DNA from 2 places in the Streptomyces sp. NPDC014623 genome. Region 1 is predicted to be linked to the other one. Evidence: predicted binding sites of a transcription regulator. Region 1 holds the regulator's gene; the other holds the start of a gene.
The links. Region 1 encodes HspR, which represses chaperone genes until heat shock. Its sites were predicted from a motif close to TTGAGNNNNNNNNNCTCAA; they were not measured.
Positions count from the first base shown of each region.

Region 2: the regulator HspR is predicted to act here: its motif matches at 2,365-2,383, upstream of dnaK (molecular chaperone DnaK).

Region 1 covers NZ_JBIBZU010000013.1:219,222-236,754, reverse strand. Annotated here, with positions in the region: gene dnaJ (molecular chaperone DnaJ) at 1-825, shown strand, start outside; gene ACF1FZ_RS22130 (heat shock protein transcriptional repressor HspR) at 827-1,273, shown strand; partial or broken gene ACF1FZ_RS22125 (LuxR C-terminal-related transcriptional regulator) at 1,322-2,320, opposite strand; gene ACF1FZ_RS22120 (helix-turn-helix transcriptional regulator) at 2,475-3,482, opposite strand; gene ACF1FZ_RS22115 (5'-nucleotidase) at 3,584-3,841, shown strand; gene ACF1FZ_RS22110 ((2Fe-2S)-binding protein) at 3,838-4,158, shown strand; gene ACF1FZ_RS22105 (pyridoxamine 5'-phosphate oxidase family protein) at 4,268-4,669, opposite strand; gene clpB (ATP-dependent chaperone ClpB) at 4,806-7,403, shown strand; gene ACF1FZ_RS22095 (MFS transporter) at 7,754-9,019, shown strand; gene ACF1FZ_RS22090 (YbjN domain-containing protein) at 9,090-9,635, shown strand; gene ACF1FZ_RS22085 (pyridoxal phosphate-dependent aminotransferase) at 9,718-10,899, opposite strand; gene ACF1FZ_RS22080 (hypothetical protein) at 11,026-11,295, shown strand; gene ACF1FZ_RS22075 (DUF2617 family protein) at 11,600-12,121, shown strand; gene ACF1FZ_RS22070 (polyamine aminopropyltransferase) at 12,227-13,825, shown strand; gene ACF1FZ_RS22065 (SRPBCC family protein) at 13,927-14,757, shown strand; gene ACF1FZ_RS22060 (aldose 1-epimerase) at 14,788-15,582, shown strand; gene pyrE (orotate phosphoribosyltransferase) at 15,613-16,152, shown strand; gene fbaA (class II fructose-bisphosphate aldolase) at 16,319-17,350, shown strand.
Region 2 covers NZ_JBIBZU010000048.1:866-8,780, reverse strand. Annotated here, with positions in the region: gene grpE (nucleotide exchange factor GrpE) at 1-492, opposite strand, end outside; gene dnaK (molecular chaperone DnaK) at 489-2,342, opposite strand; gene ACF1FZ_RS34690 (sugar transferase) at 2,635-3,375, shown strand; gene ACF1FZ_RS34685 (heterodisulfide reductase-related iron-sulfur binding cluster) at 3,468-5,735, shown strand; gene ACF1FZ_RS34680 (Yip1 family protein) at 5,940-6,869, shown strand; gene ACF1FZ_RS34675 (phosphoribosyltransferase) at 7,106-7,606, opposite strand; gene dcd (dCTP deaminase) at 7,613-7,915, opposite strand, start outside.

The sequences.
Region 1 (17,533 bases):
GGTCTGGGCGATGTCTTCGGCGGACTGTTCAACCGCGGCGGTGCGGGCACACGTGTCCAGCCGCGGCGCGGCCAGGACATCGAGTCCGAGGTGACGCTCAGCTTCACCGAGGCGGTCGACGGGGCCACGGTCCCGCTGCGGATGTCCAGCCAGGCCCCCTGCAAGGCGTGTTCCGGTACCGGCGACAAGAACGGCACCCCGAGGGTCTGTCCGACGTGTGTCGGCACCGGCCAGGTGTCGCGCGGCACCGGCGGCGGATTCTCCCTGACCGACCCCTGCGTGGACTGCAAGGGCCGGGGCCTCATCGCCCAGGACCCCTGTGAGGTCTGCAAGGGCAGCGGCCGGGCGAAGTCGGCCCGCACGATGCAGGTCAGGATTCCCGCGGGTGTGCTGGACGGCCAGCGCATCCGGCTGCGCGGCAAGGGCAGCCCGGGGGAGCGCGGTGGTCCGGCCGGCGACCTGTACGTCGTCGTCCACGTCGACGCCCACCCGGTCTTCGGCCGCAAGGGCGACAACCTCACCGTCACCGTGCCCGTCACCTTCCCGGAGGCGGCGCTCGGCGGCGAGGTGAAGGTCCCCACGCTCGGCGGGCCTCCGGTCACCCTGAAACTCCCGGCCGGCACGCCCAACGGACGTACGATGCGGGCCCGGGGCAAGGGCGCCGTACGCAAGGACGGGACCCGTGGCGACCTCCTGGTCACCGTCGAGGTGGCCGTGCCCACGGACCTCGGTGCGGACGCCCAGGACGCGCTGGAGGCCTACCGGAAGTCGACCGCGGGGGAGGACCCGCGGGCGGAGCTGTTCCAGGCGGCGAAGGGAGCTTGAGATGGACGGCCGTCGACGCAATCCGTACCAGCTGACCGACGAATCACCGGTCTACGTCATCTCGATCGCGGCCCAGCTCTCGGGCCTGCACCCGCAGACACTGCGCCAGTACGACCGCCTCGGCCTGGTCTCGCCGGACCGCACGGCCGGGCGCGGCCGCCGCTACTCGGCGCGTGACATCGAACTGCTGCGCACCGTGCAGCAGTTGTCGCAGGACGAGGGCATCAACCTCGCGGGTATCAAGCGCATCATCGAGCTGGAGAACCAGGTCGCCGCGCTCCAGCAGCGCGTCGCGGAGCTCTCGGCGGCGGTGGACGGCGCGGCCGTGGCCATGCAGCAGCGCGAGGCCCAGGTGCACGCCTCCTACCGGCGCGACCTGGTGCCCTACCAGGATGTGCAGCAGGCCGGCGCGCTGGTGGTCTGGCGGCCCAAGAGGCCGAAGGACTGAGGCGCGCGCCGAAGGCCGCCGGGGCCCGCTCCAGGAGTTCACGCTCCGGGGGGCGGGCCCTCCTTTCGCCGTTGTCGCGGACTCCTGGTCCACGATGCCCGAGCGCACCAGGAGCGCCCCGAGGTGGGTGCGGCTGCGGGCGCCGAGCGACTGCATCAGCTTGGATATGTGAGAGCGGCAGGTGCGGACGCTGATGCCCAGTCTGCGGGCGATGAGGTCGTCGACGTGCCCCTCCGCGAGGAGACGGGCGATGCTCTGCTGGACGGCGGTGACCGGCGTTCCCGGGGCCGCGACGGGCAACTGCTCGCTGTAGGGGGTCGCCTGGACCCAGAGGACCTCGAAGACCCGGGTGAGGTAGCGGACGAGGGCCGGATGACGGATCTCCAGGGCCGCTTCGTCCCCGGGCGCGGCCGGGATGTAGGCGACGGAGCGGTCGAAGACGATGAGGCGGTCGACGGTCTGTTCGACGGTCCGCACCTGGAGGTGGTCGGCCGGTATCTGCGCCACGTAGTCCCTGAGCCCCGGGCTGTAGCGGGCGGGGTGCTGGTAGAGGTGTCTGAGCCGGGCGCCCGAGGCGATCGCGGAGCGGGCGTTCTCCAGGCCCTGCTGCATGTTGTGCGTGAGGCGGTTGCCGCCGGGCTGCGCGGTCAGGACCTCCTCGGTGGCGCGGGTGGACGCCTCCCGGAGCACCGAGATGATGTGGGAGCGGCCCTCCAGCACGGTGATGGCGAGGTTGGGGTCCTCGTCGAAGACCGCCGTGAGGGGCGTCAGCGCCGCGGCGAGCGTGGAGGTCAGCCGGATCCGCTCGCTGATCTCGCGGGTGATGGGCTGCAGCAGACGGGCCAGGGCGGCGGACGGCTGGACGGGCCGCAGCCAGCCGCCGTCACGTGGGTCGGGTTCGACGAGGGCCATGTCCAGCAGACAGGGTGCCGCGGCGAGTGCGGTGCGGGGCAGGCGCCCCGCGCGCAGGGCCTCCTCGTACAGGCGGACGGCCGGGTCGCACAGCTCACGGGTCCCGTGAGGGTGGGCCCTTTTGGCGTCGTCCATGTCGGTTTGGAACCCCCCCACTTCGTGCACTGCAACAAGATGACGGTGGCCAAAGCCTAACGGCGGAGGGAGGCTGGACATGCAGGGGAACGGCCCGGCGAGACCCGGTGCGGCCGCGCCTCCTCCTGGTGCGCCCTGTCCGGGAGCTCCGGGATCACTGCTGGTCCAGGATGCCCGACTGTGCGATCAGATAGCCGAGTTGGGCGCGGCTGTTGCTGCCGAGCGCGGCATTGAGCTTGGCCACGTGCGCACGGCAGGTGCGTACGTTCATACCGAGGCGACGGGCGATGGAGTCATCGACGTGGCCCTCGACGAGGAGTTGGGCGATCGAGCGCTGAACACCCGTGATACCGAGCGGTGTCGAGGTGTACTTCACCTCTTCGAGCAGTGGTGCGGCTCTGGTCCAGAGTTGCTCGAACACCTTGGCGAGGTACTCCACCAGCCCCGTGTGACGCAGTTCCAGGGCGATCTGGCGGTCGTCCGTGGCGGGGATGAAGGCGACCGTGCGGTCGAAGATGATCAGCCGCTCGATGAGTTCCTCGAGCGTGCGGATCTCCACGTTCTCGTCCGCTATGAGCTCGGCGTAGGCGAGCGTGCTGGGGCTGTGCCGCACGGTGTGCTGGTAGAGCGTGCGCAGGCGCACGCCTCGGTCCACGACGGCCAGACCCCGCTCCAGGGCCTCGCTGAGGCGGTCCTGGCTCCGGCCGCCGCCCGGCTGGACCGTCAGGACCTCGGTGCGGCACTCGGCGGTGGCGAGGTCCAGGGCGGCGTTGATGCGGTTGGCGCCCTCGAGGACGGTGATGGCGTGGGTGGTCGGCGGATCCTGGGCGCTGATGTCCATGAACGGTTCGAAGGACTCGGCCAGCAGCACGGAGCGTCGCCTGCGCTCCAGGATCTCGCGTTCGAGCGGGTGCAGATGCTTGGCCAGCGCGGCCGACGGCGGTACGGGCCGGAGCCACTCGGGATCGTCGGGATCGGGGTGCAGCAGGGCGAAGTCGATCAGGCAGGGAGTCGCCGCCACCTCGGAGCGTGCGATGCGTCCGGAGCGCAGCGCACCGGCGTACAGGCGCCCTCCTTCTTCGCATAGTTCGGTAATCCCGTGAGGATGTGTCGGCTTTGTGTAGCTTGCGGTCATATCTCCACCCCCCAGGTTCCTGAACATGCAGGAACATGATGCATCGAGTCGGTGGTGTTCGAGTGCCTGGGTGAGACATCGTCTTTGGTGCGGGGGAGAACAATCCACAAGTGAGGACGAAGCCGATCATGTATAAGCGAATGCTTCGCTCGGCGCTTGCCGCCTCGTTCGTTGCAGCCCTGGGCATTGGACTGGCGGGCGGAGGCGACATCGCCTGGGGTGGGGGCGCTGCTGCGGCATCGGGCGACATCGCCTGGAACGTCGAGGCGTCTGCGCCGGGTGACATCGCATGGGGGATCCAGGCCGACCCGGGTGACATCGCATGGGGGACCCAGACCGAGCCGGGTGACATCGCCTGGTCCACTCCGACCCACGCCGGCTCATGACCACCCCACCGGACGACCGCACCTTCCGGCGGGAGATGGCCACGGCCTATCGCTCAGGGTGGCATTTCATCGATCTGCTCACGGCGCTCACCCGCCAGGGCGATTCGTTGATGGTCACCCTGTTCGGAGAGCCCATCGTTGTCGTGATGGAAACGGATGACGACATCCGTGCCTATCGCTGCCTCCGCCGACCGCGCGGAGCGCCGCAACCGGTTCGCTGTGCCGTGAGGTACGGCATGATTTTCGTGAATCTCGATCAGCGCGACCATGAGCTGTTCGAGCAAGAAGCCATTTCCGCCACCCCCCGCAGTGCCTGAACGATTCCCCCGTTGCTCCATGTCGTTCCGGCACTTCCCCCACACAGCGGCGCCATCGTGACCTGAACACGATGGCGCCGTTGTGCTGCCCGGAAAGCGCTTCGAATTCTCAGCCCTTTCCGAGAGCCCTGTCGACGGCGATCTCGATGACGACCCGCTCCGGATTGTGCCGCGGAGTGCGCTCGTAGCGCTCCGCGTAGCGGCGTACCGCGTCCTGGACCGCGCCGGGGTCCGTGCGGACGACCGCGCGGCCCTCCAGGGTCGCCCAGCGGCGCCCCTGGATCTGGCAGACCGCGACCCGTGCCCCCTCCGGGCCGGCCGCCAGGACGTTGGCGGCCTTTCTGGTGTTCCCGCCGGTGATGACGCGGGCGAGCCGTGTCTCCGGGTCGTACGTCACCCCGACGGGCACGACGTGCGGCGTGCCGTCCGGGCGGAGCGTGGTCAGGGTGCACACGTGGCGCTCCTGCCAGAAGGCGAGGTATTCGGGACCGGGGTCGCGTACGTCAGGCATGGGGTCAGCCTAGATACAGGAAGATTCGGGAGCCGGGGAGGCATCACCCTGCCCTTGAGTGGAATAGACTCAACTTTGTACCCGTTGTTCGAGTCATAGTTCCATGAAGCACCCGTACGAGGAGGAGACAGCGCCCGTGGACGCCGAGCTGACCAACAAGAGCCGGGACGCCCTCAACGCGGCCACCAGCAGGGCCGTCAAGGACGGACATCCGGACCTGACCCCCGGGCATCTGCTTCTCGCGCTGCTCGCGGGCGAGGACAACGCGAACATCACCGACCTGCTGGCCGCCGCCGAGGCCGACCAGGTGGCCGTGCGCGAGGAGACCGAGCGGCTGCTCGGTGCGCTGCCCAGCGTCACCGGGTCGACCGTCGCGCCGCCGCAGCCCAGCCGCGAACTGCTCGCCGTCCTCGCCGACGCCGACCGGTGTGCCAAGGAACTCGGCGACGACTACCTCTCCACGGAGCACCTGCTGATCGCCGTGGCGGCGAAGGGCGGCCGCGCCGGTGAGATCCTCGAGGGACAGGGAGCCGGTGCGAAGAAGCTGCTGGACGCATTCGAGAAGAGCAGGGGAGGGCGCCGGGTGACCACTCCCGACCCCGAGGGGCAGTACAAGGCGCTGGAGAAGTTCGGTACGGACTTCACGGCCGCCGCCCGCGAGGGCAAGCTGGACCCGGTCATCGGCCGTGACCAGGAGATCCGCCGCGTCGTGCAGGTGCTGTCACGCCGTACGAAGAACAACCCCGTGCTCATCGGTGAGCCCGGCGTCGGCAAGACGGCCGTCGTCGAGGGGCTCGCCCAGCGCATCGTCAAGGGCGATGTCCCCGAGTCCCTCCGGAACAAGCGGCTCGTCTCCCTGGACCTCGGCGCGATGGTCGCGGGCGCCAAGTACCGCGGCGAGTTCGAGGAACGCCTCAAGACCGTCCTCTCCGAGATCAAGGAGAGCGACGGACAGATCATCACCTTCATCGACGAGCTGCACACCGTCGTCGGTGCGGGCGCGGGCGGCGACTCCGCGATGGACGCGGGCAACATGCTCAAGCCGATGCTCGCCCGGGGTGAGCTCCGCATGGTCGGCGCCACCACGCTGGACGAGTACCGCGAACGCATCGAGAAGGACCCCGCGCTGGAGCGCCGCTTCCAGCAGGTCCTGGTCGCCGAGCCGTCCGTCGAGGACACCATCGCGATCCTGCGTGGGCTCAAGGGCCGCTACGAGGCGCACCACAAGGTCCAGATCGCCGACTCCTCGCTGGTGGCCGCGGCGACGCTCTCCGACCGGTACATCACCTCCCGGTTCCTCCCCGACAAGGCGATCGACCTCGTCGACGAGGCGGCCTCCCGGCTCCGCATGGAGATCGACTCCTCGCCCCTGGAGATCGACGAGCTCCAGCGTTCCGTCGACCGGCTGCACATGGAGGAGCTGGCGCTCAGGAACGAGAGCGACGAGGGTTCCAAGCAGCGCCTGGAGAAGATCCGCCGCGACCTCGCCGACAAGGAGGAGGAGCTGCGCGGTCTCACCGCCCGCTGGGAGAAGGAGAAGCAGGGCCTGAACCGCGTCGGTGAGCTCAAGGAGCGTCTCGACGAGCTGCGGGGCCAGGCGGAGCGTGCCCAGCGCGACGGTGACTTCGACACCGCCTCCAAGCTGCTGTACGGGGAGATCCCCGGCCTGGAGCGTGAGCTGGCCGAGGCGGACGAGGCCGAGCAGGAGGCTTCCAGGGACACCATGGTCAAGGAGGAGGTCGGCCCGGACGACATCGCCGACGTCGTCGGCGCCTGGACCGGCATCCCGGCCGGACGCCTCCTGGAGGGCGAGACCCAGAAGCTGCTGCGGATGGAGTCCGAGCTGGGCAGGCGGCTGATCGGCCAGAGCGAGGCCGTGCGGTCCGTGTCGGACGCCGTACGCCGCACACGCGCAGGGATCGCCGATCCCGACCGGCCCACCGGTTCGTTCCTGTTCCTCGGTCCGACGGGGGTCGGCAAGACGGAGCTGGCGAAGGCACTCGCCGACTTCCTGTTCGACGACGAGCGGGCCATGATCCGCATCGACATGAGCGAGTACAGCGAGAAGCACAGCGTCGCCCGTCTCGTCGGTGCCCCGCCCGGCTACGTCGGATACGAGGAGGGCGGCCAGCTCACGGAGGCGGTGCGCCGCCGCCCGTACAGCGTCGTGCTGCTGGACGAGGTCGAGAAGGCCCACCCCGAGGTCTTCGACGTCCTGCTGCAGGTGCTCGACGACGGCCGGCTCACCGACGGGCAGGGCAGGACGGTGGACTTCCGCAACACCATCCTGATCCTGACGTCGAACCTGGGCAGCCAGTTCCTGATCGACCCCCTGACCGAGCCCGAGGTGAAGAAGGAGCAGGTCCTGGAGGTCGTACGGGCCTCGTTCAAGCCGGAGTTCCTCAACCGGCTCGACGACCTGGTCGTCTTCTCCGCTCTGTCCGGCGACGAGCTGGCCCACATCGCGGGGCTCCAGGTGGGCCGTCTCGCCGGGCGGCTGGCCGACAGGCGGATCCGCCTCGACGTCACCCCCGGAGCACTGGCCTGGCTGGCGGTGGAGGGCAACGACCCGGCGTACGGCGCCCGGCCGCTGCGCCGGCTCATCCAGACCGCGATCGGCGACCGGCTCGCGAAGGAGATCCTCGCGGGCGAGGTCAAGGACGGCGACACGGTCCGGGTCGACCGGGGCGGTGACGGACTGACCGTGGGGACCGCGGCGGCGAAGACCCTGTAGACCCGGGCGGTGTCCTGTGCCCCCTCCCCGGCCGGAAGACCTCGTGTCCCGGCCGGGGAGGGGGCACACGCGTGTGCGGCCCCTCCCCATTGATGTGTCCATCGGGCACACCTCGTCGGGGGAACACCTGTGAAATCGAGCCGAAAGTTTCCTTAATCTGGCCGGATGCGGGAATCCCCGGTCCGGACCATTGTTTTTTGTGTCCGACCGATACATATCTGCGTCCTCGGCCGGAGCCGGAACGGCAGTTGTCCGGGTGATCGGGTGCCGCGCGGTATCGGGACACTCCGGGCCCTTTTCTTTTCCGCAGGGGCGTTCGGGGTGAATTCGGCAACCGGTAGGGTGCGCGCATGACGGAGCGGATACCCGGCGAGTCGAAGGCGGAGCCGAAGGATTGCAGGAGCGGCAGCCTCATTCGCCTGAGCGAATTTCGGACGCTGTGGGCGGCTTTTGCCCAGTCGGTGCTGGGCGACCAGCTGGCACGGGTGGCGCTGTCGCTCCTCGTGTTCGAACGCACCGAGTCGGCCGGCTGGACCGCGGCGACCTACGCTCTGACGAGCCTGCCCGCACTGCTGTCCGGAGTGCTCCTCTCCGGCCTCGCGGACCGTTTCCCCCGGCGCACGGTCATGATCGGATGCGACCTGGTGCGGGCCGTCCTCGTCGGCCTGATGGCCTTGCCGGGGACACCCTTGCCGCTGCTCGCGGGGCTGCTGGTGCTGGCGCAGCTCGCCGAGGCGCCGTTCGGGGCGTCGCAGGGCGCCCTGATGCCGGCCGTCCTGGGTGAGCGCCTGTACGAGCGGGGACAACGGGTCATGATGATCACCCATCAGGCCGGACAGCTGGTCGGCTTCGCCGTCGGCGGGGTGCTCGTGGTGTGGCTGGGCGGCCACCTCTCCCTCGGGCTGAACGCGGTGACGTTCCTGGTCTCCGCATGCCTGATCAGGCTGGGTGTGAAGGCGCGGCCGGTGGACCCGGGCGACGCGCAGCCGAAGCGGGTGCACACCCAGGTGGGCAAGGCCGCGGTCCTGATCTGGTCGGATTCCCGGCTGCGGTCGCTGGTCGCGCTCGGCTGGCTGGCGGGCTTCGTCGTGCTGCCGGAGGGTCTCGCCGCCCCGTTCTCCGAGGAGGCCGGCGGGAGCGCCGCCTCGGTGGGGCTCCTGCTCGCCGCGCACCCCGCCGGAATGGTTCTGGGCGCGGCCCTCATGGGCCGTACGGGCTTCGACGCCGAGCGCCGGCGCCGGCTGCTCGGGCCGCTGGCGGTGGGCGCGAACCTTCCGCTGGTCGTCTACCTCGCGGGCCCCGGGGTGGGGGTGGCCCTGCTGGTGCTGCTGGTGTCGGGCGTCTGTTCCGCGTACCAGATCACCGCGGGGGCGACCTTCGTCCTGCTCACCCCGGCCGGCCAGCGCGGTCAGGCGCTGGGACTCGCCAGGTCGGGGCTGACCGCGGTGCAGGGGATCGGTGTCGCGGCGGGCGGCCTGGCGGCGGAGCTGTCCGGGTCCTCGGCACAGACGATCGGCGGGGCCGGAGTCGTCGGCACGCTCTGCGCCGTGCTGGCCGCGGTTTCCTGGTCGAGGGCCAGGGGAACGAGCGGGGGGACGATTCCCCTGAGTGCGTAGGACCACCGGCCGCGATCGCGGCTAGGGTCGAAGCCAGGAAACCACGTGCGATCCACAGGAGTACCCAGCGATGTCTATCGACCCGTCCTCGATCCCCAACTTCGGAGGCCAGCCCGAACCGCAGGCGGAAAGGCCCGAAGGCCCCGTGGTCCCCGACCAGGACCTCGTCAAGCAGCTTCTCGAGCAGATGGAGCTGAAGTTCGTCGTCGACGACGAGGGCGACCTCGCCGCGCCGTGGGAAGACTTCCGGACGTACTTCATGTTCCGTGGCGAGGAGGAGCAGCAGGTCTTCTCGGTCCGGACCTTCTACGACCGCCCCCACGCCCTGGACCAGCGCGCCGTGCTGCTCGACGCGATCGACGACTGGAACCGCCGCACCCTGTGGCCCAAGGTCTACACGCACGCCCATGAGGGCGAGGAGGGCACCGCCGCCTCCGTACGCCTGGTCGGTGAGGCGCAGATGCTCATCGGCACCGGTGTCAGCCTGGAGCACTTCGTCTCCTCGACGGTCAGCTGGGTGCGGGCCTCGATCGAGTTCGACAAGTGGCTCGTGGAGCGCCTGGGACTGGAGTCCGCGGAGCAGAAGACCGAGGGCGGGGAGCCCACGGAGGCCTGATCCGGCGGACGGACGGCGCAGGTCCGGTCCGGGGCGCGGCCAGTGCGGCCGGCGCTCCGTCCCGGGCCTGCGCTGTTCCGGGTCAGGACGCGCGGAGGCCCTTCAGCCGGGTGACCGCCTCGGTGAGCACGTCCGTACGTTTGCAGAACGCGAAGCGTACGAAGGGCGCGCCCTGCTCGCGGTGGTCGTAGAAGACCGCGTTCGGGACGGCGACGACCCCGCAGCGCCCCGGGAGCGCCCGGCAGAAGGCGAAGCCGTCCTCCCCCGAACCGAGCGGACGGATGTCGGCGGTGACGAAGTACGTCCCGGCGGGTTCGTAGACCTCGAAACCGGCCTCCGCCAGGCCCGCGCCGAGCAGGTCGCGCTTGGCGCGCAGATCCGCGCGCAGCCCCTCGAAGTAGCTGTCGGGCAGGCGCAGGGCATCGGCGACCGCGTACTGGAAGGGGCCACCGGAGACGTAGGTCAGGAACTGCTTGGCCGAGCGGACCGCGGTGACCAGTTCCGGGCTCGCGGTGATCCAGCCGATCTTCCACCCCGTCAGTGAGAACGTCTTGCCCGCGCTGCTGATGGTGACCGTGCGCTCACGCATGCCGGGGAAGGACGCGAGGGGGATGTGCTCACCCTCGAGGACGACGTGCTCGTAGACCTCGTCGGTGACCACCAGAAGGTCCCGCTCGCACGCGAGTGCGGCGACGGCGGCCAGCTCGTCCCGGGTCAGGACGGTGCCGGTCGGGTTGTGCGGGGTGTTGAGCAGGATCAGCCGGGTGCGGGGCGTGACGGCGGCGCGCAGTTCGTCGAGGTCGAGCCGGAAGGCCCCTTCGTGCGGCCGGAGCGTGACGGGGACGCGGGTGCCGCCCGCCATGGCGATGCAGGCGGCGTACGAGTCGTAGTAGGGCTCCAGTGCGATGACCTCGTCGCCGGGCTCCAGGAGGGCGAGCAGGGAGGCGGCGACCGCCTCCGTGGCACCTGTGGTGACCAGGACCTCGGCCTCGGGGTCGTACTCCAGCCCGTAGTGCCGTTGCTGGTGCTCCGCGACCGCGGAGCGCAGTTCGGGGATGCCGGGGCCCGGTGGGTACTGGTTGCCGTGGCCGGCGCGCAGCGCGCGGACCGCGGCCTCGCGGATCTCCTCGGGACCGTCGGTGTCGGGGAAGCCCTGGCCGAGATTGATCGATCCCGTCTGTACGGCCAGGGCCGTCATCTCCGCGAAGATCGTCGTGCCGAACTCGGTGAGGCGGCGGTTGAGCAGCGGTCGTCCCTGTGTCATGGACGCCATCCTGTTCCGAAGCTCTGGAGTTGCTCAAGTCTGCTTTGGGCGCGGCGGGCCAGGGGAATCCAACGCCCACTCGAGAAGCGGGGACCTCGCTTCGGGGGAGAGAAGGATGTGAGGTCGATGGGGTTGTTCGTCTTCATCGTGTTCCTGGTGATCGTGGCGGTGGGGGCCGCTGCCCTCGTCACAGGATCAGGCAGCCGGAAGAAGACCCCGGCGGGGCGCGCCGGGCGGGCGGGCCGCCGGGGCTCGGACAGTGGCGGGGGAGGCGGCTCGGGCGGCAACAGCTGGTGGGCCGGGGACAGCGGCGGCGGTGACTCCGGTGGGCATTCCTGCGGAGGCGGCGGCAGCAGTTGCGGTGGCGGCGGGGGCTGCGGCGGCGGCAGCAGCTGAGACAGGCCCGCCCGTCCCGGGCGGGGCGAGCGCGTACGAGGTGTCCGGTGGAGATGAACTCCCGCCGGACACCTTTTTGTTGGAGTGCGGGAACAGGTGAACCGTCCTGCCCCCTGAGGGATGGAAACCGCGGCAAGTTGGGTAAAAACGCTGTGAGCACGACCTACCTCGTGATTGCATCGAAGTAGAGAACATTCAGCCCCCGGGCCCCAGTTGGGCCGGATCGGGCCCCTCCCCCCCCCACGTCCGCCGTCCGGGGGTGCCTCCTGTCCATGTGTCCCAGCGTGTTTTGCGGAGCCGATCCATGCTCACGACCCTTCAGACCGCCTATTCCGATACCCGGGCCGCCGATCTCGCATGGACGCTCGGGCGGGAGCCGCTGCCCGCACTCGCCGTGCTCGACCTCGAACTGTCGGGATCGAAGGTGCAGCTGAGGCTGCTCGGCGCCTCCCACCAGGTGCTGCTGGAGGAGGGGAACCGCAGGTGCTCCGAGACCGTCGCCTGTCTGCCGGGCAGCAGCGCACCGCTGCCGCTGGGTGTCGCCGAGAGCCTGGGTGACTGGGACTACGAATTCGCGGCACGCGTCGAGACGCTCTCGGAGGGATCGTTCGCAGGGCGGGCCCAGGAGCTGCTCGCGCTGGTGTCCGACCATCCGCACGGGCTGGCGGGGACGTTCCCCGGCAGTCCCCACGCCTTCACCGCGATGCTCGCGCAGCGGACGGAGGGGCAGGTGCGCTGGCGGACCTGGCACGCGTATCCGCAGGAGGGCCAACTGGTGGTGACCCGCACCCGGGTGGGAGCGCGGGTGCCGACGGCGGTGCCGTGAGGAGGGCGCGGACCCGTCCGGTGCGGTGCACGGAGACCGGGCACGCGTCATGTGTACTCGTGTGGGTGACAAACGGCAACCGGGCCGTCACGTAGCGTTCATTTCATGATCGACCAGCAGACGCCGTCGCGAGGGGGTGCGACCCGGCTTCCCGTGCGGCAGAGGACCGGCCGGTTCCTCGTGCTGGCCGTGGTCTTCGTCTGCGCCGCGTGCGGTCTGGTGTACGAACTGGAACTGGTGGCGCTGGCCTCGTACTTCATCGGTGATTCGGTCACGCAGGCTTCGGTCGTGCTGTCCCTGATGGTGTTCGCGATGGGCATCGGGTCGCTGCTCGCGAAACGTTTACGCACCCGGGCCGCCGTGGGGTTCGGGCTGATCGAGGCCGCGCTCGCGCTCGTCGGCGGGACGTCGGCGCTCGTCCTGTACGCGTCCTTCGCCTGGCTCGGGGAGCCGCGCTACGCCGTGGCCGGCTTCTCGCTCGTGATCGGGATCCTGATCGGCGCGGAGATCCCGCTGCTGATGACACTCATCCAACGGGTCGACCGGCAGGACGCGGGCGGAGCGGCCGCGGACCTCTTCGCCGCCGACTACGTGGGCGCGCTGGCCGGCGGGCTGGCCTTCCCGTTCCTGCTGCTGCCGGTGATGGGCCAGCTGACCGGGGCGCTGTTCACCGGCGCGGTCAACGCGGCGGCGGGCGGGACGCTGGTGCTGTGGGTGTTCCGGCGCGATCTGGGACCGCGCTCACGCCTGCTGCTGGTCGTCGTCAACGGAGCGGTGATCGTCCTGCTGGCCACGGCCTCCGTCCTGGTCGACGACTTCGAGCGGGCGGCGCGGCGCGCGGTGTACGGGGACGAGGTGCGGGTCGCGGTGCAGACAGAGGTGCAGGAGATCGTCCTGACCGGTCCGGGGCGCGGCTCGCTCGGCCTCTACCTGGGCGGCCGGCTCCGGGTGAGCTCCCGGGACGAGCACCGTTACCACGAGGCGCTCGTGCACCCGGCCATGAACGGGGCACACCGGCGGGTACTGATCCTGGGCGGGGGCGACGGGCTGGCCGCCCGTGAGGTGCTGCGCTATCCGGATGTCACGTCCGTCGTGGTGGTCGAGCTCGACCCGGCCGTCACCCGGCTGGCCCGCACGGACCCGGGGCTCTCCGCGCTGAACGGGCACGCGTACGAGGACCCCCGGCTGACGGCGGTCACCGGGGACGCCTTCGCCTGGCTGCGAGCCACGCACGACCGCTACGACGTGGTGATCTCGGACCTCCCCGACCCGGGGATCACGGCGAGCACGAAGCTCTACGCCGCAGAGTTCTACGGGCTGGTCGCCGGAGCTCTGGAGCCGGCCGGCCGGCTGGTGGTGCACGCGGGGCCGCCGAGCAGCAGGCCGAGGACGTTCTGGACGGTGGAGGCGTCGGTACGTGCGGGCGGCCTGGTGACCCGGCCGTACCGCGTCGAGGGGCGGGCCGGTGGGCTCGTGACGGGTCCGGGGCGCGCCACGGATGGGGCGGAGGAACCGCGGGACTGGGGGTTCGTGCTGGCCGCCCGGCAGACGGTGGGACGGCTCGGCATGGACCCGGAGGCGCCGCCTCTGCGGACGCTGGGGGAGCGGGAGTTGCTGGCCGGCCGGCGCGCGGCGGAGCGGGCGCGGCAGCACGGGGTGCTGCCGTCGACACTGGTCCACCCGCGGTACCGGGAGGAGCCGTGAGCACGGAGGCCGGGGGCCCGCACGGCCTTCGGGAGGCCGTCGGGGGGCCTTCGGGGGTGGAAGCGCTGACGGTACGGCCGGGGCTGAGTAGGCTCGGCGGTATGGAGCATGAGGTGTTCGTTCCGGTTCCGGTCTCGTCCCTGCGGCGGGCGCTGGGTGATCCCGCCCGCGTCGCGCGCTGCGTACCGGGACTCCAGCAGGATGCCGACGCGTCGGCGGGGCCGCTGACGGGACGGCTGAAATTCCGGGCCGACGGCCACACGATCACGTACCGAGGGGCGCTGACGCTGCGGCCCTCCGGCGGAGGTGACTCCTTCTCCGTCACCGGGGAGGGTGTGGAGGCCCGCGGTACGGGCTCGGTGAAGCTGACGCTGACCATCGGCCTGACGGAGACGGACGGTGGGACGACGATCGGATTCACCGGCACGGCGAGTGGCGACGGCCGCATCGTGGAGCTGGACGCACCGGTGGCGCTCAGTGCGGCGGAGCGTCTGCTGGACCGCTTCACGCAGCAGCTGGTGACGGAGTCGCTGGCGACGCGGGACGGCTCGCCGGAGGCCGGGGCGCCGGTTGCGGAACCCTCAGGGGAGGAGGCGTCGGGCGCCGAGGCCTCACGGGAGGAGCCGCCGGGAGCCGGCATGGAGTCCGTGTTCGACGTGCCCGTGCCGCCGTCCTCGCTCGACTCGCCCGCGGACATGGAATTCACCGTGCCGGACGAGCCGCCGGCCGAAGCCGCGCACGCTCGCCGCACCATGATCGGCCGCAGCACGGAGGAGGTCGACCACGCTCCGCCACGTGGCCGGTACGCCCCCGTGCCCTCGCCCGAGGACGGCACCGCGGGCCTCGCGCTGCGCTGGGCCGCCCCGGCGGCCGCCCTGGCGATCGTCTCGGCCGTGGTGGTGAGCAGAGCTCTGCGGCGCAGGAGGCCGTAGGGAGCCGTCCCACGCCAGTAGTGTCGGGGGGTGAGCAGAGTGGTGAAGAACGCACGGCTGAGCGCCGGCGACGTCGAACTGACCGTTGATCCCGTGCACGGCTGCCGGATCAGCAGCCTACGGATCGGGGGTACCGAACTGCTGCGCCAGGGCGAGCGGTACGGCTGTTTCCCCATGGTGCCGTGGTGCGGCCGTACCGGGAACGGTCTGTTCCGCAATGGCGGCGAGCTGCACCGGATGCCGTTGAACTCGCCGCCGCACGCCATCCACGGCACCGGCCGTGACACGTCCTGGCAACCGGCCCGGCAGAGTGATTCGGAAGCGGCCTTCTTCTACGATCTGGCCGACCCGTGGCCGTACGAGGGCCGGGTGACGCAGGCTTTCGAGCTGACCGAGGAGTCGCTGACGCTGAGCCTCGGCATCGAGACGTACGGGGACTCGTTCCCGGCGCAGGCAGGGTGGCACCCCTGGTTCCTCCGGAACCTCGGCGGCCAGGACGTGGAGATCGCCTTCGACGCGGCCTGGCAGGAGGAGCGGGGCGACGACCACCTGCCGACCGGCCGCCGGACCGACCCCGTCCCCGGCCCCTGGGACGACTGCTTCGGGATGCCTGAGGGCGTCGACGTGAAGCTCACCTGGCCCGGGCAGCTGGAGCTGACGGTCAGGAGCCGGGACGAGTGGGTGGTGGTCTACGACGAGCAGGCCGAGGCGGTCTGTGTGGAGCCGCAGTCCGGACCGCCGAACGGGCTGAACACGGCCCCCCGGCTGGTCACCCCGATCGAGCCCCTGGAAATCACGTCGACCTGGAGCTGGGCGCGGCTCTGACCCTCCGCGGCAGCCCTTACCCTCGTTGGCATGACTGACGTACGTGCTGAGCTGCTCCAGCAGATCAAGGACAAGGCCGTGGTGCACGGCAAAGTGACCCTCTCCTCGGGTCTGGAAGCCGACTGGTACATCGACCTGCGCCGGATCACGCTGGACGGCGAGGCCGCGCCGCTGGTCGGCCAGATGATGCTCGACGCCACCGCCGAGCTGGACTACGACTGTGTCGGCGGTCTGACACTGGGTGCCGACCCGGTGGCCACCTCGATGCTGCACGCCTCGGCGGCGCGCGGGAAGAGCCTGGACGCGTTCGTCGTCCGCAAGGCGCAGAAGGCCCACGGGATGCAGCGCCGCATCGAGGGCACGGACGTCAAGGGCCGCCGCTGCCTCGTCGTCGAGGACACCTCGACGACCGGCGGCTCGCCGCTGACCGCGGTCGAAGCGGTGCGCGAGGCCGGCGGCGAGGTCGTGGCCGTCGCCGTGATCGTGGAGCGCGGCGCCGCCTCGGCGATCGCCGAGGCAGGCCTGCCGTACGTCCAGGTCTACTCCGTGGCGGACCTCGACCTGGCCTGACCTGCGGCTTCCTCGGGCTGTTCCCTGTTTCACGTGAAACAGGGAACAGGAGCCGACGGGCAGCGTGGAGCCGAAGCGAGAGTCTGGGAAGATAAGGGCGACGATGACGTCGCCCCCAGGTCAGGGACCAAGCACCGCACACCCGCACATCCCAAGGAGCGGACAGATGCCCATCGCAACCCCCGAGGTCTACGCCGAGATGCTCGACCGGGCGAAGGCAGGCAGGTTCGCCTACCCGGCCATCAACGTGACGTCGACCCAGACCCTGCACGCTGCACTGCGCGGCTTCGCGGAGGCGGAGAGCGACGGCATCGTCCAGATCTCCACCGGCGGCGCCGAATTCCTGGGCGGCCAGCACAACAAGGACATGGTGACGGGCGCCGTAGCCCTGGCCGAGTTCGCGCACATCGTCGCCGCCAAGTACGACATCACGGTCGCGCTGCACACCGACCACTGCCCCAAGGACAAGCTGGACGGTTACGTACGTCCGCTGCTCGACGTCTCCGCGGAGCGCGTCGCCAAGGGTCTGAACCCGCTGTTCCAGTCGCACATGTGGGACGGTTCGGCCGAGACCCTCGCCGACAACCTGGCCATCGGCCAGGAACTGCTGGCCAAGGCCGCCGCCGCCAAGATCATCCTTGAGGTCGAGATCACCCCGACCGGTGGCGAGGAGGACGGCGTCACGCACGAGATCAACGACGAGCTGTACACGACCGTCGACGACGCGCTGCGTACGGCCGAGGCTCTCGGTCTGGGTGAGAAGGGCCGCTACCTGCTGGCAGCGTCCTTCGGCAACGTCCACGGCGTCTACAAGCCGGGCAACGTCGTCCTGCGCCCCGAGCTCCTCAAGGACCTCCAGCAGGGTGTCGCCGCCAAGTACGGCAAGCCGGCCGGCAGCCAGCCGTTCGACTTCGTCTTCCACGGCGGTTCGGGCTCCACCGCCGAGGAGATCGCCACCGCGCTGGAGAACGGCGTCGTGAAGATGAACCTCGACACCGACACGCAGTACGCCTTCACCCGCCCGATCGTGGACCACGTGTTCCGCAACTACGACGGTGTGCTGAAGGTCGACGGCGAGGTCGGCAACAAGAAGGTCTACGACCCCCGCAGCTGGGGCAAGTCCGCCGAGGCGGGCATGGCCGAGCGGGTCGCGGAGGCGTGTGCCAACCTGCGTTCCTCCGGCACGAAGCTGAAGTAAGCGGCTACGTCACAGACGTACTGACGGGTCCGGTCTCCCTCGGGGACCGGGCCCGTTCCGCGTACGCTGCGCGGGCTCGGCTCCCGCCCGCCCCTTCCCGGAACCGGGGCTCTGCCCCGGACCCTGTTCGCCGAGTGGCGGAGGGGCTGGGAGGCCCGGCCGGGCCGGGGCCCGGCCCCTCCC
Region 2 (7,915 bases), on a different contig from region 1:
CGTCTCGGTGACGTCCGGCGCGTACGAGTGCATCAGGGCCTCGTGGATCGTCGGGTCGAAGGGCTCACCCTCCTTGCCGAACTGCTGGAGGCCCAGCTTCGCGACGACCGTCTCCAGGGATTCGGCCACCGACTTGAAGCCGCCCACGAGCTCGCCGTGCTCCCGGGCCCGGCCGACGTCGTCGAGCACGGGCAGGAGCTCGGTCAGCAGGCCCGCGGCCGCGACCTCCTTCACGGCGACCCGGTCGCGCTCGACGCGGCGACGGTAGTTCTGGTACTCGGCCTGGAGCCGCTGGAGGTCGCCCGTGCGCTCGCTGAGCGCGGTGCGGACCTGGTCCAGCTCGGCCGTCAGGGCCGCTGTCTGCTGTACGTCCCCGGCCGGGGCCGCCGCTTCCTCCTCGGAGGGGGCGGCAGCCTTCGGTTCGGCGTCGTCGGAGTTGGCGCCGGAGGGGACGTCAGGCTTCTCTTCGAAGCCCGGGGTCTCCTCGGTCACGCCGCACCGCCCTTCGTGTCCTTCTCGTCGTCCACGATCTCGGCGTCGACGACGTCGTCGTCGGCCTTGGCCTGACCGTCACCCGGGGCCTCGGCGCCCGGGGCCGCACCCTCGGCCTGGGTGTTGGCGTACATCGCCTGGCCCAGCTTCTGGGAGACGGCCGCGACCTTCTCGGTGGCGGTGCGGATCTCGGCGGTGTCCTCGCCCTTGAGCTTCTCCTTCAGCTCGGTGAGCGCGGTCTCCACCTCCGTCTTCACGTCACCGGGGACCTTGTCCTCGTTGTCCTTGAGGAACTTCTCCGTCTGGTAGACGAGCTGCTCACCCTGGTTGCGCGACTCGGCGGCCTCGCGGCGGGCGTGGTCCTCCTCCGCGTACTTCTCGGCCTCCTCGCGCATCCGGTTGACCTCGTCCTTCGGCAGCGAGGAGCCGCCGGTGACGGTCATCTTCTGCTCCTTGCCGGTGCCGAGGTCCTTGGCGGCGACGTGCATGATGCCGTTGGCGTCGATGTCGAAGGCGACCTCGATCTGCGGCACACCGCGCGGGGCCGGCGGGAGACCGGTCAGCTCGAACATCCCGAGCTTCTTGTTGTACGCCGCGATCTCGCGCTCGCCCTGGTAGACCTGGATCTGCACCGACGGCTGGTTGTCCTCGGCCGTCGTGAAGATCTCGGAGCGCTTGGTCGGGATCGTGGTGTTGCGCTCGATGAGCTTGGTCATGATCCCTCCCTTGGTCTCGATGCCGAGGGACAGCGGGGTCACGTCGAGGAGCAGGACGTCCTTGACCTCGCCCTTGAGGACACCGGCCTGGAGCGAGGCGCCGATGGCGACGACCTCGTCCGGGTTCACACCCTTGTTGGCCTCCTGGCCGCCGGTCAGCTCCTTGACGAGCTCGGCGACGGCGGGCATACGGGTGGAGCCACCGACGAGAACGACGTGGTCGATCTCGGAGAGCTGGATGCCCGCGTCCTTGATGACGTTGTGGAACGGGGTCTTGCAGCGGTCCAGGAGGTCTGCGGTCAGCTGCTGGAACTGCGAGCGCGTGAGCTTCTCGTCCAGGTGCAGCGGGCCCTCGGCGGACGCCGTGATGTAGGGCAGGTTGATCGTGGTCTCGGTCGAGGACGAGAGCTCGATCTTCGCCTTCTCCGCGGCCTCGCGCAGACGCTGGAGAGCCATCTTGTCCTTGGACAGGTCCACGCCGTGTCCGTTGGCGAACTGCTTCACCAGGTAGTCGACGACGCGCTGGTCCCAGTCGTCACCACCGAGGTGGTTGTCACCGTTGGTGGCCTTCACCTCGACGACGCCGTCGCCGATCTCCAGGAGGGACACGTCGAAGGTGCCGCCACCGAGGTCGAAGACGAGGATCGTCTGGTCGTCCTTGTCGAGGCCGTACGCCAGGGCGGCGGCGGTCGGCTCGTTGACGATGCGCAGGACGTTCAGGCCCGCGATCTCGCCGGCCTCCTTCGTCGCCTGACGCTCGGAGTCGTTGAAGTACGCCGGGACGGTGATGACCGCGTCGGTCACCTTCTCGCCCAGGTAGGACTCGGCGTCGCGCTTCAGCTTCTGCAGGATGAAGGCGCTCATCTGCTGCGGGTTGAAGCTCTTGCCGTCCAGGTCGATCTTCCAGTCAGTGCCCATGTGGCGCTTGACGGAGCGGATGGTCCTGTCGACGTTGGTGACCGCCTGGCGCTTGGCGACCTCGCCGACGAGCACCTCGCCGTTCTTCGCGAAGGCGACGACGGACGGCGTGGTCCTGGCGCCTTCGGCGTTGGTGATGACGGTGGGCTCGCCGCCTTCGAGAACGCTGACGACGGAGTTAGTCGTGCCCAGGTCGATGCCGACCGCACGTGCCATTTCAATTCCTCCAACTGACTACTTGAGTGGATCTGACTCAAGGATGCATGACACCCAGCCCGGAGTCAAAGGACCTGAGTCACTTACGCTCAACTTATGTGCTCACATATGCGCTGAGCAGGGAATTCGCGTGTTCGGGTACAGCCGCAGGCCGACCGGGAGCACCTCGCCCGGCACCCCCGGCATGCGCGGCACACCACACACGCCCCCCACCTTCGCACCATGAGATCGTTCTGTCACAAAATGCATCAAGACGTGCATACCGTTACGTCATCGACTCCGGGCAGGTGCAATGCGGAACGCGAGACAGACTGCGGCACGAAGAAAACGGCGCCCCGCCACGGCGACGGCGGTCCGGGCGGCGGGCCCCCGGCCCGGCCGCGCCCTCGCTGCCGCCCGGGCGGCAGCCGGACGCGCCACCGGGAACCTGGCGGCCGCGGCCGCCGCCCGGATCGCCGGCCCCCTGAGATCCCTGACCGCCAAGCGCGCCCTGGACCTGGCGCTCGGCACGGCACTCCTGCTCCTGGCGGCGCCCGCCCTCCTCCTCGCCGCCCTGGCCCTCGCCCTCCGGCCATCCCGCGGCCGGGGAGGCGTACTCCGGCGCGAGACCAGGGTCGGCCTCGGCGGCCACCCCTTCGAGCTGCGCTCACTGCGCACCCGGCGGTTCCGGCTCGACCTGCTGTCCCAGCTGCCCCACGTCGTCCGGGGAGACCTCTCCCTGGTCGGCCCGGCGCCGCTCACCCCCGCCGAGGCCGCCCTGTCCGGACCCGCCGCCGGACACTGGCGGCAGCGGCTCCGGCCGGGTCTGACCGGCCTGGCCCAGGTGCGCACCCACTCCAGGATGCCCTGGGACGAACCCGCCCTCCTGGACGCGCACTACGCAGAGCATCATGGAACATGGCTCGACCTGGCGATCCTGGCGCAATCCGTACGCATCCCCCTGCGAGCGGAGCCGCGCGGACCACGACGCCCGGGGAAGGCTCACCTGAGCGACACAGATCACCGCCTGCGCGGCTACAGCGCGGCGGAATAAGTGGATAGTGTCAGCACAGACTGATTAAGTTACTGCTTAGTAATCACTTGTACGCGCTGGATCCCACCCTCGCAGGCCCGAGGAGCCCCCAAATGCAACTCGCCGCGATCATCGTGTCGCTGGTGCTGACTGTCGTCGGCGTTGCGCTCATCGCCCGAGCCGTCGCGCAGATCTACCGGTTCGTCCGTCTCGGACAGCCGGTACCGGCAGGCAGCCGCACCGACGCCCCCAAGCAGCGCACGATCACCCTGGTCAAGGAATTCCTCGGCCACACCCGGATGAACCGGTGGGGGATCGTGGGCTTCGCCCACTGGTTCGTCGCGATCGGCTTCCTGACCCTGCCGCCGACGCTGCTCCAGGCGTACGGACAGCTCTTCCAGGCCGACTGGGTGCTGCCGGTCGTCGGTGGCTGGCTGCCGTTCGAGATGTACATCGAGTTCATCGGCATCATGACCGTGCTCGGCATCGTCACGCTGATGGCCATCCGGCTGCTGAACCTGCCCTCGCGGGCCGGCCGCAAGTCCCGCTTCGCCGGCTCCAAGGCCTGGCAGGCGTACTTCGTCGAGTACATCATCCTGATCATCGGCCTGGCCATCCTCGCGCTGCGCGGCCTGGAAGGCGCGATCCACCACGTCGAGGGCTACGAGGCCTCCTACTTCGTCTCGTACCCCCTGGTGCTCGCCTTCAAGGGTCTCACGCTCGGCACGCTCCAGAACCTGATCTACCTCACCGCGATGATCAAGATCGGCACCTCGCTGATCTGGATGATCACGGTCTCCCTCAACACGAACATGGGTGTCGCCTGGCACCGCTTCCTCGGCTTCCCGAACATCTGGTTCAAGCGGAACGCCGACGGCGAGGTCGCACTCGGCGCCCTCCAGCCGATGACCAGTGGCGGCAAGGAGATCGACTGGGAGGACCCGGGCGAGGACGACACCTTCGGCGTCTCCCAGGTCGAGCAGTTCTCCTGGAAGGGCATCCTCGACTTCTCCACGTGCACCGAGTGCGGCCGCTGCCAGTCGCAGTGCCCCGCCTGGAACACCGGGAAGCCGCTCTCCCCGAAGCTCCTGATCATGTCCCTGCGCGACCACGCGCACGCCAAGGCGCCGTACCTGCTGGCCGGCGGCGGCAAGGACATGGAGGGCACCGAGAAGGCGTCGGCCGAGGCACTCGAAGGCGTACCGGCCTCCGCCCTGGCCGAGGCCGAGCGCCCCCTCATCGGCACCGCCGAGGAGAACGGCGTCATCGACCCGGACGTGCTGTGGTCCTGCACCACCTGCGGTGCGTGCGTGGAGCAGTGCCCGGTCGACATCGAGCACATCGACCACATCGTCGACATGCGCCGCTACCAGGTGATGATCGAGTCCGCGTTCCCGTCGGAGGCGGGCACGATGCTCAAGAACCTGGAGAAGAAGGGCAACCCCTGGGGGCTCGCCAAGAAGCAGCGTGTCGAGTGGACCAAGGAGGTCGACTTCGAGGTCCCGATCGTCGGCAAGGACGTCGAGGACCTGAGCGAGGTCGACTACCTGTACTGGGTCGGCTGCGCGGGCGCCCTCGAGGACCGCGCCAAGAAGACGACGAAGGCCTTCGCCGAGCTCCTGCACATCGCGGGCGTCAAGTTCGCGATCATGGGCGGCGACGAGAAGTGCACCGGTGACTCCGCCCGCCGCCTCGGCAACGAGCCGCTGTTCCAGCAGCTCGGCCAGGAGAACGTCGCGATGCTGAACATGGCGTTCGGCGAGGACGACGACGAACCGGAGACGAAGAAGCCGAAGTCGTCGAAGAAGATCGTCGCGACCTGCCCGCACTGCTTCAACACCATCGCGAACGAGTACCCGCAGCTCGGCGGCGAGTACGAGGTCATCCACCACACGCAGTTGCTCCAGCACCTGGTGGACGAGGGCAAGCTGATCCCCGTGACACCGGTCGAGGGCCTGATCACGTACCACGACCCCTGCTACCTGGGCCGCCACAACAAGATCTACACGCCCCCGCGCGAGATCATCGCGAAGGTCCCGGGTCTGCGGAACGAGGAGATGCACCGCCACAAGGAGCGCGGCTTCTGCTGCGGCGCCGGCGGTGCCCGGATGTGGATGGAGGAGCGGATCGGCAAGCGCATCAACAACGAGCGCGTCGACGAAGCCCTCTCTCTCGACCCGGACATCGTCTCCACCGCGTGCCCGTTCTGCCTCGTCATGCTGACCGACTCGGTCAACGGCAAGAAGAACGACGGCAAAGCGAAGGAGTCGGTGCAGGTCGTGGACGTGTCACAGCTGCTCCTGGAGTCGGTGAAGACACCTGCCGACCCGGCGGGCGACGCGGCGCCGGCCGGCCGGCCGGAACCGGAACCCGTTCAGTAGCCGTCCCCCACCACGGAAGCGGCCGGACCTGCCTCGGGGGCAGGACCGGCCGCTTCCGTGTGTCCCGGGTGCCACCGAGGGTCCTCTCCGAGGTGGTGCGAGCCCCCCGGGGTTCCCCTAGGGGATGTCACAGCTAGGCCGCAATGGGCCCCTTGTTCCCCCGGCCCTCACACCACACCCGTACGGACCAGGTACGTTCGATGTGTGGCTGGATTCAGGATCGGACGCGGCCGGGACAACCGCACACCGCAACAACACCCGCAGCAGCAACAGCCGTACGGCGCACAGGCATCACCGCCGCCGCCGTACGGCGGGCAGCCGTGGCCCCCCACAGGAGGCAACGGCGCACCGTACGGCGGTCCTCAGGGCGCACCGTACGGCGGCGGGCACGGCGGCAACGGACACGGGGGTGGGAACGGGCACGCAGGCGGACACGGCGAACCGGAGTACTTCGGCGACCCGCACCACCAGCCCTCGCGACAGGACCCGTATGCCGACACCCCGGGACACACCCAGGCGTTCAGCATCAACGAGGACCCGTACGGCGACGGGAACACCTACCAGGCCGGCCAGGCCCCCGCACACCCCTCAGGACCCAGGCTGCACTGGAAGCAGTTGCTGAGCGGCATCGTGATGCGGCCGGGATCGACGTTCTGGCAGATGCGCGACCACCCCGTCTGGGGCACCGCGATCGTCGTCACGTTCGTCTACGGCCTGCTCGCGCTCTTCGGCTTCGACCAGGCACGCGACGAGGCGATCCACGCGGAGGTCTCCACGGCCGCCCCGTACGTGATCTTCACGGGCGTCGGCTTCGTCATCGGCGGGCTGGTCCTCGGCGCGGTCACCCACACCCTGGCCCGCCAGCTCGGGGGCACGGGCTCCTGGCAGCCGACCGTGGGGCTGTCGATGCTCATCATGTCGATCACGGACGCGCCCCGCCTGATCTTCGCCCTCTTCCTCGGCGGTGAGAACTCCCTGGTCCAGATCCTCGGCTGGATCACCTGGCTGGCCGCCGGAGCACTGTTCACCTCGATGGTGAGCAAGTCGCACGACCTGCCGTGGCCGAAGGCCCTGGGCGCCTCCGCTATCCAGCTGATCGCGCTGCTCTCGATCATCAAGCTCGGCACGATCTGATCCCGGTCCGACACGCAGGAGGGGGCCCGGTGCGTCGCACCGGGCCCCCTCCCGTTCCTCCCGCGGCGCTGCCTGAGGGCTGTCCCGCACTTCCTGGTGGATCAGCGCGCGGCGTCAGACGCGGTGCATCGCAAGGCGGAGAGGCGCCCGCGTACTGGATGTATCCGGGCGTTTCGACAACGCGGCGAGGTGCCGTAACCGTCGTCGTGCGCCCGCCAGGAATAGCGGGACAGCTCTCAGGAGTCGAGAACCTGACCCTCACGGCGCACGACGGGCTTCTCCACGCTCCACGGAAAGTTGATCCACTGGTCGGTCTTCTTCCACACGTATTCGCACTTCACGAGGGACTGCGGCTTCTCGTAGATGACCGCGCTGCGCACCTCGGCCACATGATCGATGCAGAAGTCACGGACCAGCTTCAGCGTCTTGCCCGTGTCGGCGACGTCGTCGGCGATGAGGACCTTCTTCTGCGTGAAGTCGATGGCATTGGGAACGGGCGCCAGCATGACCGGCATTTCCAGCGTGGTCCCGACCCCGGTGTAGAACTCGACGTTCACCAGATGGATGTTCTTGCAGTCCAGGGCATATGCCAGACCGCCCGCGACGAAGACCCCGCCCCGCGCGATACTCAGCACGACGTCCGGCTCGTAGCCGTCGTCGGCCACCGCCTGCGCCAGCTCGCGTACGGCGTGCCCGAAGGCCTCGTACGTCAGATTCTCCCGCATCTCACCAGCCATGCCGTATCACACCTGAGTCCTGTGGAAATTCATGTAAGAACGCGAGGCGGTCGGTCCTCGCTGGCCCTGATAGCGCGATCCGTAACGCTCGGATCCGTACGGGAACTCCGATGAAGAGGTCAGCCGGAACATACACAGCTGCCCGATCTTCATTCCCGGCCAGAGCTTTATCGGCAACGTCGCCAGATTCGACAGTTCCAGAGTGACATGCCCCGAGAAACCGGGGTCGATGAACCCTGCCGTGGAATGTGTCACCAGCCCGAGCCGCCCCAGCGAGCTCTTCCCCTCCAGTCGCGATGCCAGGTCGTC